DNA from 3 places in the Desulfitobacterium sp. LBE genome. Region 1 is predicted to be linked to each of the others. Evidence: riboswitches for the same ligand, from Rfam matches in the RefSeq annotation. Region 1 holds a riboswitch; each other region holds the start of a gene.
What was found. A riboswitch is a leader RNA that binds a small molecule or an ion and turns the genes downstream of it on or off. The one in region 1 is predicted to bind cyclic di-AMP.
Positions count from the first base shown of each region.

Region 1 (5,036 bases):
CCCCTGTAAATACAGGGTAAAGGACACCACCGTTCCGATGACGATGATCGCCAGCATCCCCCAAAACACCTGCCAATCCAGGGAGACGGGAATCTGCCAGGGCCGGATAACCACAAGCAAAATCGACCCGCCCATCAACATACCACAGCCTGTAACGACGATGCTCCCCCATTTGTTAATAATTTTCCCTGGAATTATGGTGTACAGCATCAATCCCAAAGCGGCCATCAGGCCCCAGAAAAGGCCTTGGGCCGATATGACCAGGTTGCTGACATTGCCATGGGTGGCCAATAAAAAGGTGCCGGTTACAGCTAAAGCAATCGCCACCCCTTCAGTCTTCGTGGGCAGCCGCCTGTCCATTCCGCAAACGAAAATCATAATTAGTAAGGGTCCCAAGTACTGCAGCACCGTTGCCGTTCCCGCATTGCTGTGGGATATGGCCAACAGATAAGTATATTGACAGGCGATCAGCCCAAATATACTAAAAACAATGAGGGTCCGGCGGTCCCTTTTATTGCTGAGCAACCCGACCATTTGCTCCTTGTATTTAAATAAAACCAAACAAAATAAGAGCAATCCTGCCGTAAGCATCCGTACCACGGTAACCCAATGAGGGTCGATGCCCTTCACCGAAAAAAGATATTGTCCGCAGGCACCGGAAAACCCCCAGCTAATCCCGCCGATAAGTGTCAGTATCGTCCCTCTGACAGCTTTGGTCCTGATATTTTGAGCCTTTTCTTCACCCTTTACAACTATAAGTTCATTCATTATTCTCTTTCAAGTACTTGCTTTCAATCGGGTACTTGCCTTTGCCCTTCACTTTTTTGATAATACGGCTCAATTCTAAACTGCAGGTTTGAGCCCAAGTGCAGATTTATCACTGAAAGAGGTCTCGTTCAACCTATAAACTTCACAAAACACTGCCGGGAGCGGGAGCCATCAAATTCACAAAAATAAACCCCTTGCCAACGGCCTAAAAGCAGCCGGCCATCCTTAACGATGACGGTCTGAGAGCTCCCCATAAGGCTGGCCTTCAAATGGGCTGCCGAATTTCCTTCCCCATGCCTATCCTGAGCCATATCCCAAGGGCAGAGCTCATCCAGCCGCCTCAGAAGATCACGGCAAACATCGGGATCAGCATTCTCATTGATCGTGATTCCCGCTGTAGTGTGAGGACAATAAATAATCGCCACCCCATCCTTGAACTGGAAATTTTGCAAAAAACCTTCTATTAAAGAAGTAATATCAATCCATTGATTCCTTTTTTGAGTCTGTAGATTCAGGGTATGGACCATGGCCTTCTCTCCCCCCTTCCCGTCTCACCACCCGGGTCATTTCCCGTTGATGTTTTTCGCAATAGATTTTCCAGGCGAATTTTTCAGGCCGGTTTAAACAATATCGGGCCATGCGCTCGTTGACAGCCTTTTGACAAATACTGCAGCGAATATCTCCATACTTGGGTCTGTACTGCATTCTTTCCCGGCGCTGACGGGCCGCATACTCATTGCGAAGGCCCAGATCGGTCAGATTGATTTTTTCGATCCTCTCCACGAGCTCAAGGATCTCCTCATCACTGAGCACCGCGGGCTGATTCTGGGCCAGCTGCATGATTGAAGCCGGCAGATCTATATCATAAAAGACCATACCCGAAAAGACTTTCAGGCTGCAACTCCGGTTAAAGGTCACATAGGAAAACACGGGAATAGTTTGATCAAGCCCCGCCAGCTCCTGCAGCATCTGAACCCGGACCTGGTTCTCCATGATCGGATTGGGAAAGGTCTTCACCCTCCAGGTAATCGCCTGATACCACTTGGGTTCCGTTTCTTCCCCTACGATCAGTCCCGACAAATTATTGGCTTCTAAAAGAAAAATTCCATAAGGGGAGATCAGAACATGATCAATCTGGTGGAAGCGTCCCTTGGTTCCTAACAGGAGATTGCTCAGCCGGCGAAAGCATCTTGGTAAATGGGCAAGCCCTACTTCAAGCTTATATTCCCCTATTTCATGTTTACGCTGTTTCTTGCTCCGCAAGGAGCCTCTTTCCTTTGCCGAGTTATAAGTATAATAATTGGTTCTATATTTCTTCCTTTGCCAAACCTCCTGAGCCGCTTCCGGTTCAGGAGATATTTTTTTTGTTGCTTTTTTTCGATTCCAAAAGAACAAAGCTATCCCCCTAGTCATCAATTGCTCCATTATTGGCTTACAGCATGCCACTATTTTACCATATTCCAAGGTGAATAACTAACTTCTGAATCCTTTCACCCCAAAATATGTAATGAATTTCCACGTATTTCATAAAGTATTAATGAAGGAACTTTAGAACTTGATGTCGAATCAGAATAAAAATACGTGCATTTATAATAAACGCCTAATCTGGGGTATCCTAGAGCGGGGGACTAAATTTCTGGGGTGAATCGCACCTCCTGTGCGTAGGGCTTACACTTTCGCCCGAATCCGTCAACTAACCCCGTAGGCTAAGAAAGGTGTCTGAGCATGCATTTTAAGGAAAGCTTGTCTCGATTCAAGGTTTCAGCGTCCGACCAAGTTCAAAAAATTGCAAAAAACGTTTCTTGGAAATCGCCTCGTGTTCTTGGCTCTTTAACAGTAACCCTTGTTCTGACCGGCAGCCTGGGATTTTATTTTCTAACGACGACCGCTGCGGCGGCGGTGATGATCAACGGCCAGCAAGTGGGCTATGTGGCAGATTCACAAAGCGGACAAACCCTTGTGGATACATTCCTCCAGGAAAAAGGGGAGCCCTATGGTGTCGTTGCCAAGACACGGGACCAGATCAACTACGAAAATGTCCGCATCAAAAACAGCGCCTATAAAGCTTCAGAAATCAAGGAAGAAAATTTAGCCAGCTCTTTGAATTATTATCTGGAAGGCTACAAAGTTCTGGCGAATGGAACACCCATAGCTTACTTACCCAGTAAAGAAGAGGCGGACAAATTACTTAAGCAATACGAAGAGTACTATTCCAAATCCAGTGATGAAAACAAAATCACTTCTGTCAGCTTTTTAGAAGACATAACTATTGAAAAGGTTTCCATTCAGCCCAGCCAAATGACTTCCCTGGAGCTGGCTTATGAACAGCTCATCGAAGGCCAGGTTACCACAAAAGAGTATACTGTAGAGGAAAAAGACTCCTGGTGGTTGATCGCCCGCAAAAATAATATGTTGACCGCCGAAGTTCTGGCGGGGAATCCCGGGGCAACTGAAGACACTGTGATCAAACCGGGAGATGTGCTCAAACTTGTCACTGTTGAACCTTATCTGACTGTCGTAAGCCAAGGTACATATTCCGGTCAGGAGATCATTCCTTATGACGTAGTCACTAAAACTGATTATAAACTTAACCCAGGCCAAACCAAAGTTGTCACCAAAGGCAGTAACGGTTCCAAAATCGTAACCTATTCTTATGAGCAGAGAAACGGTGTCGAGGTAGCCAAAAAAGTTCTCGATGAGAAGATCGTCGAGAAACCCGTTGATGAAGTCGTTGCTAAAGGTCCCAGCAAGCAAACAGTCAATGTAGCCTCTGCCACCTCCCGGGGCAGTGCCAATGGTTCTTCCCTTGTCGAGCGGGCTCTCAGCTTTCAAGGTACAAAATATGTTTTCGGAGGTACCAGTACCAGCGGTTTTGATTGCTCCGGCTTTACCAAGTACATCTATTCCGGGTCCGGGATCTCCCTTCCCCGAACATCCTTTGACCAATTCAATTCAGGCTCATCTGTGAGCAAAGATAATTTACAAGCGGGAGACTTGGTCTTCTTCAGCACCTATGCTTCCGGAGCCTCTCATGTAGGTATCTACATCGGTAACGGCAAGTTTGTTCATGCTGCCAATCCCGGAAGTGGGGTTAAGGTTTCCGGAGTAAGCGACAGCTTCTATGGCCCCCGCTATTTGGGAGCACGCCGCTACTAGTTGCCTAACCATTTAAATTGCTAAAAGCCAGGAGCTGTTCCGCTAGGACAAGCTCCTGGCTTAATTATTTGGGCTCCCAGGCCCTTCAGGCAGCCCTACAGAAGAAAAAACATCTCTAGTGAGGCTTTTTAGTAAAATAGAATATTCCGCCCACGGCCATAACCACTATAAAAAGGATTAGATAGTAGAGAACCGCCCAGCGGTGAGCATAAACAGCGGCAATGACCATAAAGATGCAGGCAAAGATGGCCAGGGTGGGCATAATAAACCGTTTAAAGCCGCCTAAGGATTGCTCCTTTACCATCATCATGATAAAGATGGGGATATACATAACGTACAGAGTGACAATGGGGAGCTCCGAGCTGTCAAAGCTAAAGGGGCCAAACCAAGACTCAGGCACCAAATTCGCACCGAAGAAGTAGAGCAGCCACCCTGCCGTAAATAACAGTCCCATGATGGCGGAGTTGGTGGGCATATTGGTGTTGGCATCAATATTTTTATAGATATGGGGCTGAGGACCAAGATCTCTGGCCGCCAGGGAGTAAAATCCCCGGGTACATCCCAGCATTAATCCGTTAAGGGTTCCCAAACAGGAGATGACCACAAAGACAAAGAGTACGGACCCGCCAAGATTAGAGAAGACTGTAGAAAAGGCAATCTTGGCTCCGGTTTCTCCCCCTTCCATGATCACACTGTTTTCCACGGCACCGGCAAGTCCGGTGTAGTATAAAATATAAATTAGAGCGACAAACATCGTGCCAAAGGTTAAGGCCCGAGGAAGATTCTTTTTGGCGTCTTTTAATTCCGCATTAATACTGGTGGCAATGATCCAGCCTTCATAAGCAAAAGCGGTGGCCACCACAGCGGTAAACAGAGGGTTGGCAGTTGACACATCAGCGATCACGCCGCTGGTAAAGTTCTTAACCAAGACACCGTTGCTTAACCCGGTGATGGTCCCCAGGATGGCCATTAAAATCAGGGGAATCAGCTTAATGATCGTGGTTGAAACCTGGAATTTTCCCGCCAATTTCGGGGACAAGGCATTAAGAGCATAGCTTCCCACCAAGTAAAAGCCGGCAATCGCCATCGCTTCCGCACCTACGATATCCCAC
Region 1 is NZ_VLKD01000001.1:785,033-790,068, forward strand. It holds gene DESLBE_RS03890 (DMT family transporter) at 1-768, opposite strand, end outside; gene DESLBE_RS03895 (secondary thiamine-phosphate synthase enzyme YjbQ) at 897-1,295, opposite strand; gene DESLBE_RS03900 (nuclease-related domain-containing protein) at 1,246-2,163, opposite strand; cyclic di-AMP (ydaO/yuaA leader) riboswitch at 2,356-2,491, shown strand; gene DESLBE_RS03905 (NlpC/P60 family protein) at 2,494-3,924, shown strand; gene DESLBE_RS03910 (APC family permease) at 4,040-5,036, opposite strand, start outside.

Region 2 (5,036 bases), 470 kb from region 1:
GCTGCCATATTGGTAACGATCTGGTAGATTTCATTGGTTACGGTAAACTTCCGGATCTGACCGTTGGCAGCTAAAATGAGCGTATTTTTTCCTTCTCCTGTTTGATCACGTTCAATTAAGCGCAAAAGAAAAGCATACCCCTCGCTGGTCACAGAAAACTGTTTAAAATCTCCATCTGCCACAAAAAGCACCCAATAGCCGGTGGCGACCTCATTGCCGAGATAAAGGGATGTGGGCGAAGAACCATAGGTATTCCCCGCCGAATAGAGATAGTTGGAGGTTGTATTCGTGTAAGGATCTATGGAATAGGGATCATCCGCAACATATCCGTCATAACCGGGATCATAGGTTCCGACGGTTGTATCCGCCAATTTGCTCACGGGATCGGTAAGGCGTGAATAAACATCACTGAAAAAATTGGGAAAAAGAATAAACGCTCCTACGCCAATAATGAGTACCCAAAAGGCCAAAGCCTGTATATCCTGCCATAGTTCATTCCGCGGAGGCCGCCCCCAAGAATTCGGCATATGTACCCCTCCTTTTCTTATCCATGACCTTATCACTACTAATTATACGAACGAACAAGGTCCGATATGTTTGTCCCCGAGGGGGATGGGTCATTAAAGTTAGCTTGCATTACCGGCCATCTCCGACTAGAATAATACCGAGGTGTTCAATATGGAGATACTTCGGGAAAAACTTAGCTTACTGCCGGATAAACCGGGTGTCTATCTGATGAAAGATGCATCCGGCCAAATTATCTATGTAGGAAAAGCGAAGGTTCTCAAAAACAGAGTCCGCTCCTACTTTACGGGATCCCATAATGGCAAAACCCAGCTGATGATCAGCCTGATTGCGGATTTTGAAACGATAATTACCGATTCCGAGGTAGAGGCATTACTCCTAGAGTGCAATCTGATTAAAAAACATAACCCCAAATATAATATTTTATTGCGGGATGATAAAACTTATCCTTTTATAACCATTACCGATGAAGCACATCCGCGGATTCTCGTAACACGACAAGTCAAAAAAGGGGCGGGAAAATACTATGGTCCCTACCCTAATGCTACAGCGGCTAAAGAAGCGGCCCGACTGCTCAACCGCCTCTTCCCTTTTCGCAAATGCCGGCAGATCCCCAACAAACCCTGTCTCTATTACCATCTTGGGCAATGCTTAGGCCCCTGTCAGGTAGACGTCCCCAAAGAAGCCTATGACAAAATCCGTAAAGAAGCGGCCGCTTTCCTTAAAGGAGACCAGGGAGCCATTCTTAAAGCCCTGGAGAAAAAAATGAAAGAGGCCTCGGAAAATCTGGAATTCGAAAGAGCCAAAGAATACCGGGACCTGATGGAGGATCTCAAAAAAGTTGGGGAAAAGCAGAACATCACCTTAAACGACTTCGTCGATCGGGATGTGGTGGGCTATGCCTATACTCAAGATCAACTTTGTATTCAGATCTTTTATTTGCGCCAGGGCAAACTGCTCTCCCGGGATAATTTCATTTTCCCTTATTACGAGGAACCGGAAGAAGCTTTTGTCTCTTTTCTGGCTCAGTTCTACACAGAGAGTTCTGCTCTTCCTCAAGAAATCCTCCTCCCTCCCCTGGATATCAGTGTGTTAACAAAGCTCTTCCCCATGGTCGTGCCGCAAAAAGGTCAAAAGCGGGATCTGGTGCAAATGGCCATGGAAAATGCTCAAACCACTTTACACGAACAGATTTCCATCGAAATACGGAACTTGACGGAATGCACCCAAGCTTTGGCGGAAATCGGCAACGCCTTAGGCATCCCTTCCCTCCGTACCATCGAGTCCTTTGATATTTCCAATATTGCCGGTACCCATAGTGTAGCAGGAATGATTCAGTTTCTTGATGGCAAACCTAATCGTAGTCAGTATCGCAAATTCAAGATTCAACCCATGCCGAATATGGATGATACGGCCTCCATGCACCAGGTGATTGAGCGCCGTTATGCCCGACTCCAGCAAGAAAACCTGCCGCTCCCGGATCTGATCCTGGTGGATGGAGGCAAGGGACAGATCCATGCCGCCCTGGCTGCTCTCCACAGCTTAAACGCTGCGATTCCTGTTGCCGGCATGGTCAAAAACGACAAGCACCAGACTTCGGCGTTAATCGACGCTATGGACCGCATTCACTCCTTGGATCGCCGTTCCGCCGGTTTTCGCTTGCTGGAACGGATTCAAAACGAGGTCCATCGCTTCGCTATTACCTTTCATAGACAGCAAAGGGCTAAAAGCATGACCCTTTCTGAATTGGACGGCATAGCAGGGGTCGGTCCCAAGCGCAGACAACAGCTCCTTAAGTTTTTTAAATCCATAGATAGTATCCGCCAGGCCACCCTTGAGGAACTGCAGCAATCCGGCCTTCCTGCCCCGGCAGCTGCGGCGGTCTATCAACATTTCAACTCTCATAAGGAGGAAAACCATGATTCTTAATTACCGTGTTGAACTCTGCCGCCAATGCTATTATAAGCGGATGAAACAATGTGCCAAGACGGACCTCTATATCCACAACCGGACATTGGCGGAGCCCGGCGGGGAATGCAAGAGCTATCTGCCGGTGCCCTGGCTGCCTTATTGACGATTAAAGCCAAATTACCAACCGGTTGGTAATTTGCTTCCGATCCGAAAAGATGGTCATAGCCTAATTTAGCAGACGGAAACAGAGCTGGGAGAGCTAAAAAGGAGTATCACTCACTGCTTTAAAAAAGCAATGAGGCGATACTCCTTCAGTATATTCCCCATTATGTTCCTTTGTCCCTATTGACAAGCCTATGAATTAGAAAACTCTCCTGGCCCCAAGGTAACGACCAGCATAATAACTGTCCGATAAGCCGGTGATCTTAATACCGCTTCTGGCGGCATGAATAAAGTTCTCTTCTCCTATATAGATTCCCACGTGGGACGCTCCGCTATCGTAAGTGGCGAAGAAGACCAAATCACCGATCTGAAGCTCGTCTTTGCTGACTGCTGTTCCTATTCCATATTGGGCATATGAGGTTCGGGGCAAGTCAATTCCTGAACCTTTAAATACATATTGAGTAAAACCGGAGCAATCAAAGCCATTCGTAGTCGTCCCGCCAAACACATAGGGGGTACCGATCAGCTTTTGGGCATTGTCGCTGATTTCTTCGACTTTGGAACTACCGCCACGGGAGATCTCCTGAACAGGAGCAGCCGCAGCTTGTCGCAAAGCCCGCTCTTGGGAAAGCTTTTCGATGTCCATCGCTGCCATCGTTTCTTCAGGGGTAGACACGATATCTTCCTGAGCCTCTTCTGTAAATTGCTGTGATTCCCTCTGACTATCCGTATCGGCAGCTACAGATACCGAAGCGTAAGCTAAGGCCATTGCTGCTGCTTCAGGTTGCCGGATCACATCCTTTTTTTCTGCTTGAACCTCAGGGGAGAGTACCGTATCGGCAACAGTTTGAGTTTGAGCCTGCTGAGTCTGAAACAATGAAGCGTTCCTTAAGAGAATAGATTCGGAGCTTGTCACAGGTACTGCGGCACTTCCAGGCCCATAGATGCCCGGGAGGCTGCTTACCAATAAGGTGCCGGATAACACCACACTGGCCACCCATCCCCTTTTAGAGGAAGAGTCCATGAATTTTCCACCTTTCGTCGCTTACGAGGTTAGTTGACGGATTCGGGCAAAAAGGTGCAAGCCCTACGCATGACTGCGATTCACCCCAAAAGATTATCCCCCGTTCCAGACACACGGTCCGGATTCAGCCCACATTTCTTATGCATTGTAGTATTCGCGAAAAATGCCTTTAATCCTTCACACAATTAATTATAAAAGTGATATATTTTGGAAATTTATTCTATTAATATCAGACTATTCACTCATTGGCTTTCTGTGCCTAAAGAAAGTAAGATAAAAGTAAAAACACCTCTCTCACGAGAGGTGCTGCTCTTTGAACCTTAGGACACCAACGAATAAATATTGCGCCATAGGTCAAGTAGGTTTTCCCACTGAGCTCCTGCAGTTTCCTGACAGGCGGTTTCCCTTTTCCCTCAGCCCAGAATGTCACCATTTCCAGCACTTGATCGCCACTAAGAACGCACTTTAATCCTCGTTGGTTTTCGCTCTAGAAGTTTTCCTTCACGCTCCGTGACGGTCTAGCCTCTTTTGCAGAAAAGAATTTCAGGCAAACTTAAGCTCATCGGCCAATGAACTTAAAGTTCCTTCAGCCCTCCCAACTTCTCCACCTCAAGGCAGGCTACACTGCACTAAGTTCCTTCCTAATGCAGGTTCATACCCCAAGCCGTAACCAAAAGCAGCCACGAACTTAGGCCTCCACGGAAGAGGGTATCGCCCGCATGCCATTGCAGATCCCCCTCATCCTTAACTCCCAGCAGCAACCCTCGACTGGGCGTCGAAAGCCACCACCAGGAACTTCATCGGTATGCCCTTAGCGGATTCTTAGGCCCGCCTTCGACAGTCATTTTACGCACTAGAATAGCGCACCCTAGTTCAAAGAAGATTACATCGCTTATTGTACACCGAAACGAACAATTTTTAAAACGACCTTTGCCTATTCATATTCTCGATTGCCTTTGATAATGAATGAAAAAAAGCAACAAATTCAAAAAAGAGAGCTTTGCGCTCTCTTTTTGGCTTATTAAAACAATACCGGCAAAATCAATGGTGTTTATCAAACTGATTTGGCTTCAGATGCGGGTTTTCCGTCAGAAAAGATTTTTCGCAGCATCACTTCGATACTTCCGGGCAAATCCCGTGCCGCTTGTTGAATCTGAACAGACCGCCAGTGGATTTCCTCCAATAAAACCTGAGTTCGCGGTGCGGAAATATAGGCTTGAGGCTGTTCCGGAGCAAACAAGCCTTTAGCTGCCATAAGTAAAATGAAGATGATTAAAATACGTCCCAACCAGCGCAATGGATATACTTCCTTTCCTCAAAAAAGATATATCCATAGTTTAACCAGCTTAGCCTTTTTTAAGCCTCATTTTCTCCAACTCAGACCAAAAATTCTCAGAATACAAAAAGAGCGGTT
Region 2 is NZ_VLKD01000001.1:314,071-319,106, reverse strand. It holds gene DESLBE_RS01495 (hypothetical protein) at 1-527, opposite strand, end outside; gene uvrC (excinuclease ABC subunit UvrC) at 679-2,454, shown strand; gene DESLBE_RS26435 (hypothetical protein) at 2,444-2,599, shown strand; gene DESLBE_RS01485 (C40 family peptidase) at 2,798-3,622, opposite strand; cyclic di-AMP (ydaO/yuaA leader) riboswitch at 3,626-3,762, opposite strand; gene DESLBE_RS01480 (hypothetical protein) at 4,677-4,919, opposite strand; gene DESLBE_RS01475 (HD domain-containing protein) at 4,969-5,036, opposite strand, start outside.
Region 2: another riboswitch for cyclic di-AMP. It lies ahead of DESLBE_RS01485 (C40 family peptidase); the one in region 1 lies ahead of DESLBE_RS03905 (NlpC/P60 family protein).

Region 3 (5,036 bases), 1.3 Mb from region 1:
GCTTATACCAATACCTATGCCCCACTGAAGCGCTTGCAGGAAGTCTATGAGCAAGCTTTGGCGGAGGAGGGTGTGGTGGGGCTGTCCATTGCCACCCGTCCGGATTGTTTGCCGGCTGAGGTGCTGGATTATTTGGAAGAGCTCAATCAACGAACGTATCTCTGGGTGGAGCTGGGCCTGCAAAGCATTCATGATCGGACTATGGAATGGGTGGGGAGAGGACATACTTTTGAGGATTTTCTTCAGGGTTTGGATAAGCTCCGCCGCAGAAACATACGGGTCTGTACCCATATGATTTATGGGCTGCCGGGGGAAACCCTGGAGGATATGTTCGGCTCAGCACAAACGTTAGCCAAACTCGATGTGCAGGGAGTTAAGCTGCATCTTTTGCATGTGCTGAAGGGGACACCTCTGGCTGATATCTACGAGCAGAGTCCTTTTCCCTTACTCTCTCAGGATGAGTATATCCATTTGATTTGCGATACACTGGAAATCCTGCCTGCGCAGACGGTTATTCACCGCTTGACTGGGGATGCCCCCCGCAAGGATTTGCTAGCCCCTCTTTGGAGCCTGAAAAAATGGGAAATTCTTAATGCCATTGACCGTGAACTGGAGAGAAGGGGAACCTGGCAAGGGAAAAAGGCGCAAAATAAAGCGGCTGACACCACCCATTCAATTTAAGGAAAGGGGGCCAGCCGTAAATCGCTTGGCAAGATAAATTTTTGACTTTGGATAAGGTTATTAGCCTTCTTCGAATGATTTGGCTTGACTCTGTAGATTTTGATTGTATTGATTGGCCGGATTGGCCCCACTCTTATTCCCTTGAGAAGGAGTTCTGAGGGCAGGCGCTAAAGAGAGATAGCGCTTTAGGCTGTCGGTATGGGTCTGGAGGATGGCCTGATAGACTGGGTCAGGGGTTAGTTTTTGTGAATTCATACCGATTCCTCCTTATATAGATAGTTAATGATTAGGATAATGCACAACCTTACCTTCCCAGGTTCTGATGACTGCTTCTTCATCGTTTAGGGAAATAAGGTACTGTGGTAAGATGGGGGTTTTGCCACCGCCTCCCGGGGCATTAATAATATAGGTCGGAATGGCCAAACCAGAGGTGTAGCCGCGCAAGTTTTCCATAATCCTTAACCCGTCCTGAATGCGGGGAATAAAGTGGCTCGTGCCTTTAACATTTTTGGCATGGAAAATATAGTAGGGGCGAACGCGAATTTTAAGAAGTTCTTGGTTAAGGCGTTTCATAATCTCTGGTTGGTCATTGATTCCTTTGAGAAGAACTGCTTGGTTGCCTAAGATGACTCCCGCTTTGATTAAGCGATCAGCAGCTTTCTTGGTCTCCTCGGTCACCTCTTGGGGATGATTGAATTGAGTATTGATATAAAGGGGTGGATATTTTTCAAGAATGGCGCAGAGCTCATCGGTAATGCGCATGGGCAGAGTGACAGGAACCCGGGTGCCAATACGTTTGATCTCCACATGCTTAATTTCATGCAATTCTCCCAATAACCAGTCCAGCATTTGATCGCTGAGAAGGAGAGCATCGCCACCGGTGACCAGCACATCCCGAATCTCTGGATTGGAGCGTATATAATCCAGGGCGGCCTCCAGGTTAGCACGGGTTTCATGGAGGTCAATTTCCCCGATATTCCGTCGGCGTTGGCAGTGCCTGCAATACATAGCACACAAATTGGTTACATTAATAATGAGGCGATCCGGGTAACGACGTGTGATGCAAGGCGCAGGGGATGTATACTCTTCTCCCATGGGATCTGCTTCTCCGGAATCGTCGAGGATCTCTTCCACAGAGGGGAGACTTTGCAGACGGATGGGATCCTGAGGATCATCTTTATCGATCAGGCTTAAATAATAGGGTGAAACAGCCCAACGGTAAGCCTTGCCCACCTCGTTGATTTCATGTCTTTGCTTGGGGGTCAGGGGAAGCAGGGTGCTCAAGTTTTCAGCATCCTGAATACGGTTTTTAAGCTGCCACTTCCAATCCTGCCAATGCTCCAGGTCAGCATCTAACTGATCCAGTATAAAGTCTCGGTTTTCATTAAATTCTTCGCTTAAGGCAAGGCCGCAGGGAATCGTTTCTTTGCGTTTGTTGTAGGATTGAACTTTTTGTTTTAATTCCAAAGCTCTTGCTTGTGAAGCCTGTCTTGGGTTAGGGGGTAGAAATTCTATTGCCATAGTGATTGCCCTCCTCTATTTGCAGATATAAAATAAGTCTTTAGAATCAAAAAAGAACCTCGCGGTTCCCAAGAAAAAGCATATTACATAATCAGGTGTTTACGCCTCATGTGCTTCAATGCTTACGAGGTTAGCTGACGGGTTCGAGCTGAAACATGCTCTACGTTTAAAACGATTCACCCCTAAATTGGTTCCCCCGTTTTCCCCTTGGGAAATTAAGCCCATATTAAGTTGCATAACTAACAACTTAATAGTATCATATGGGTTGGTAGCAGTCAATTGTATATTTTGTACATATGTTTATTTTGTATATGGGTTATCTTAGTAAGCATTTAAGTGTAAGAATTTGTAGTTCACTTAGTAGCAGAATTAAAGGTTAATGATAAGATGAATCAAGGAGAGGAATCCGATGGAATATAATGCACGTTATCAGGAAATTGCGATAGATATTGCTCATTCTATCGTTATGGGAGAATACCGGGAAGGGGAAAAAATTCATGGACGCTCTACTTTAGCGGGTCGTTATAATGTATCTCCGGAGACCATCCGGCGTTCCATTGCTATCCTCCAAACGATGGGTGTAGTCATGGTAAGCCAAGGGGTGGGGATTACGGTAGTCTCCAAAAGCATGGCCGAAAAATTTATGAGAGGTTTTGACCAGAAAGCAGAAATTCAGGTCTATTTTGATGAGCTGAAAAAGCTGATGGAACAAAGACGTGAGCTCGATCAGAAGATCGATGCCCATCTCACGAAAATCGTGAACTATACGGATCGTTTGGCCAGCCGTTGGATGGATGTGGCCGAAATTGAAGTTGCCAAAGGCTCCAGCGCCAAGGGAAAAACCTTAAGCGATTTAAAATTAAGGGAGAAAACAGGTTTAACGGTGGTGGCTGTGGTCAGAGGGGGAATCGAGCAATTTTCTCCGGGAGCGGAGTTTATCCTGGACGACGGAGATATCCTACTGGCGGTAGGCTCTGAACAAGGGAAAGAAAAACTTCAGGAAATCCTTCGCTAGAATACAGGAAGTGGATAGCCATCTGTCGAAACTCTCTATGAATTATAGAGGACATGAGGGATGATGGATGATCTTTGAAAGCATAGTCATACTCGGTGTGGAATTAATGCTGGTCTTAGTAACAGGCCAGATGAATCTGTTAATTTTATTTTTAATAGGCAATACATTTTTTCTTTTATATCACTTAAATCTGGAATATAAAAAAACTGCCCGGCAGGCTACAGAGCGAAACGCGGAGCTTAGCTTCAAAATAGCCAACCAGACTCTTCCTTACCTGCGCCGGGGGCTTAATGAACAAAACGCAGAGTACATCGCTAAAATCATTCAAGAGATTGGCCAAGTGGCGGCTGTTTCAATCACAGATTGTGAAAAGCAGCTGGCCTACTTGGGCGTGGGCTGCGATCAGCATCATCCGGGAGATAAAATTCTTACCCGGGCGACACGGGATGTGATCCAATCCGGAGTTTATAAGATAGTACGAACTCAAAAAGAATTGAATTGTCCCAGACAGAACACCTGTGATTGTCCTCTGGCGGCGGCTGTTATCGTACCTCTGAAGTGTCAGGGTGAAGTAGTGGGAACCATGAAATTGTATGAAACCAAGGTTGGACAGCTCTCATCGGATCTGATTCGCTTAGCTATTGGGATGGCTGATCTACTGGGGATTCAAATTGAACTAGCAGAACTTGATCACCAGGCGAAACTGGCTGCGGAAGCACAACTGAATGCCTTGCAAGCTCAAATCAATCCCCATTTCTTTTTCAATGTTCTCAATACTATTATTGCCACCAGCCGCACCAGCCCCAATCGTTCACGACGATTGTTGATTCATCTTGCGGAATTTTTCCGCAAGGCGCTCAAATCCCATGGAAGTTTGATTACTTTGCGGGAGGAAATGAGCTTTGTTAAGACTTACTTAATTCTCGAAAAAGCTCGCTTTGGGCGTAAGCTTCATTTTAAAAGTGAGATTCCCGAAGAGCTCATGGATGCCTTGGTTCCGCGCTTAAGCGTTCAGCCCCTCGTGGAAAACGCCGTCAAGCATGGGATTACGGAGAAAATCGGCAATGGAGTCGTCTCTGTGAAAGTGGAGCAAAAAGGCCAGGAGCTGTATATTACTGTGGCTGATGATGGAGTCGGCATACAGCCGGAACGTCTCCAGGAAGTGTTAAAACCCGGTGTTGGTTCAGGTAATGGAGTGGGTATGGCTAATGTTCATGAACGCTTAATTGGCCACTATGGCAAAGAGTATGGTTTACAGATTAAGAGTCAACCCAATATCAGCACGACTGTAACCATGCATTTGCCCTTAACCACTATGGAAGATGAGGATATGTTGGAAAAGTTGTAGGGATTTTTAGGGAGGCATATTATGATCCCAGGAGTGGATATTGTAGAAATTCAGCGCTTTGCTAAAGCTTGTGAGCGAACACCAAAGCTTCGGGAGCGTTTGTTTACCGAACGTGAAATTGAGAAGTTGCAGCATAAGGCAGTATCCAGCTGGGCGGCGCGTTTTGCAGGTAAAGAAGCGGTCCTTAAAGCTTTAGGGACAGGACTAAGAGGCCTTTCCTGGCATGATATTGAGATCCTCAGCAATGATTTGGGGGAACCTGCTGTATTCCTTACGGAAAAGGCTGAGATAGTGCTGCATAGACGGGGGGGAACCCAGATCCGCATAAGCCTTTCCCACGAGAAAGAGTACGCTGTAGGAATGGCCATACTTTTTTAGCACTGTCAGAAAGTATAAGCTTGCGCTATATACTTTCTAAGCATAAGTGCAACCAGCGACTTCGCCTCATTTACGAGCATGCGTTTAAAGCAC
Region 3 is NZ_VLKD01000001.1:2,133,239-2,138,274, reverse strand. It holds gene DESLBE_RS10155 (TIGR01212 family radical SAM protein) at 1-681, shown strand, start outside; gene DESLBE_RS10150 (hypothetical protein) at 742-936, opposite strand; gene eam (glutamate 2,3-aminomutase) at 961-2,202, opposite strand; cyclic di-AMP (ydaO/yuaA leader) riboswitch at 2,307-2,434, opposite strand; gene DESLBE_RS10140 (TrkA C-terminal domain-containing protein) at 2,612-3,217, shown strand; gene DESLBE_RS10135 (histidine kinase) at 3,285-4,565, shown strand; gene DESLBE_RS10130 (holo-ACP synthase) at 4,587-4,943, shown strand.
Region 3: another riboswitch for cyclic di-AMP. It lies ahead of eam (glutamate 2,3-aminomutase); the one in region 1 lies ahead of DESLBE_RS03905 (NlpC/P60 family protein).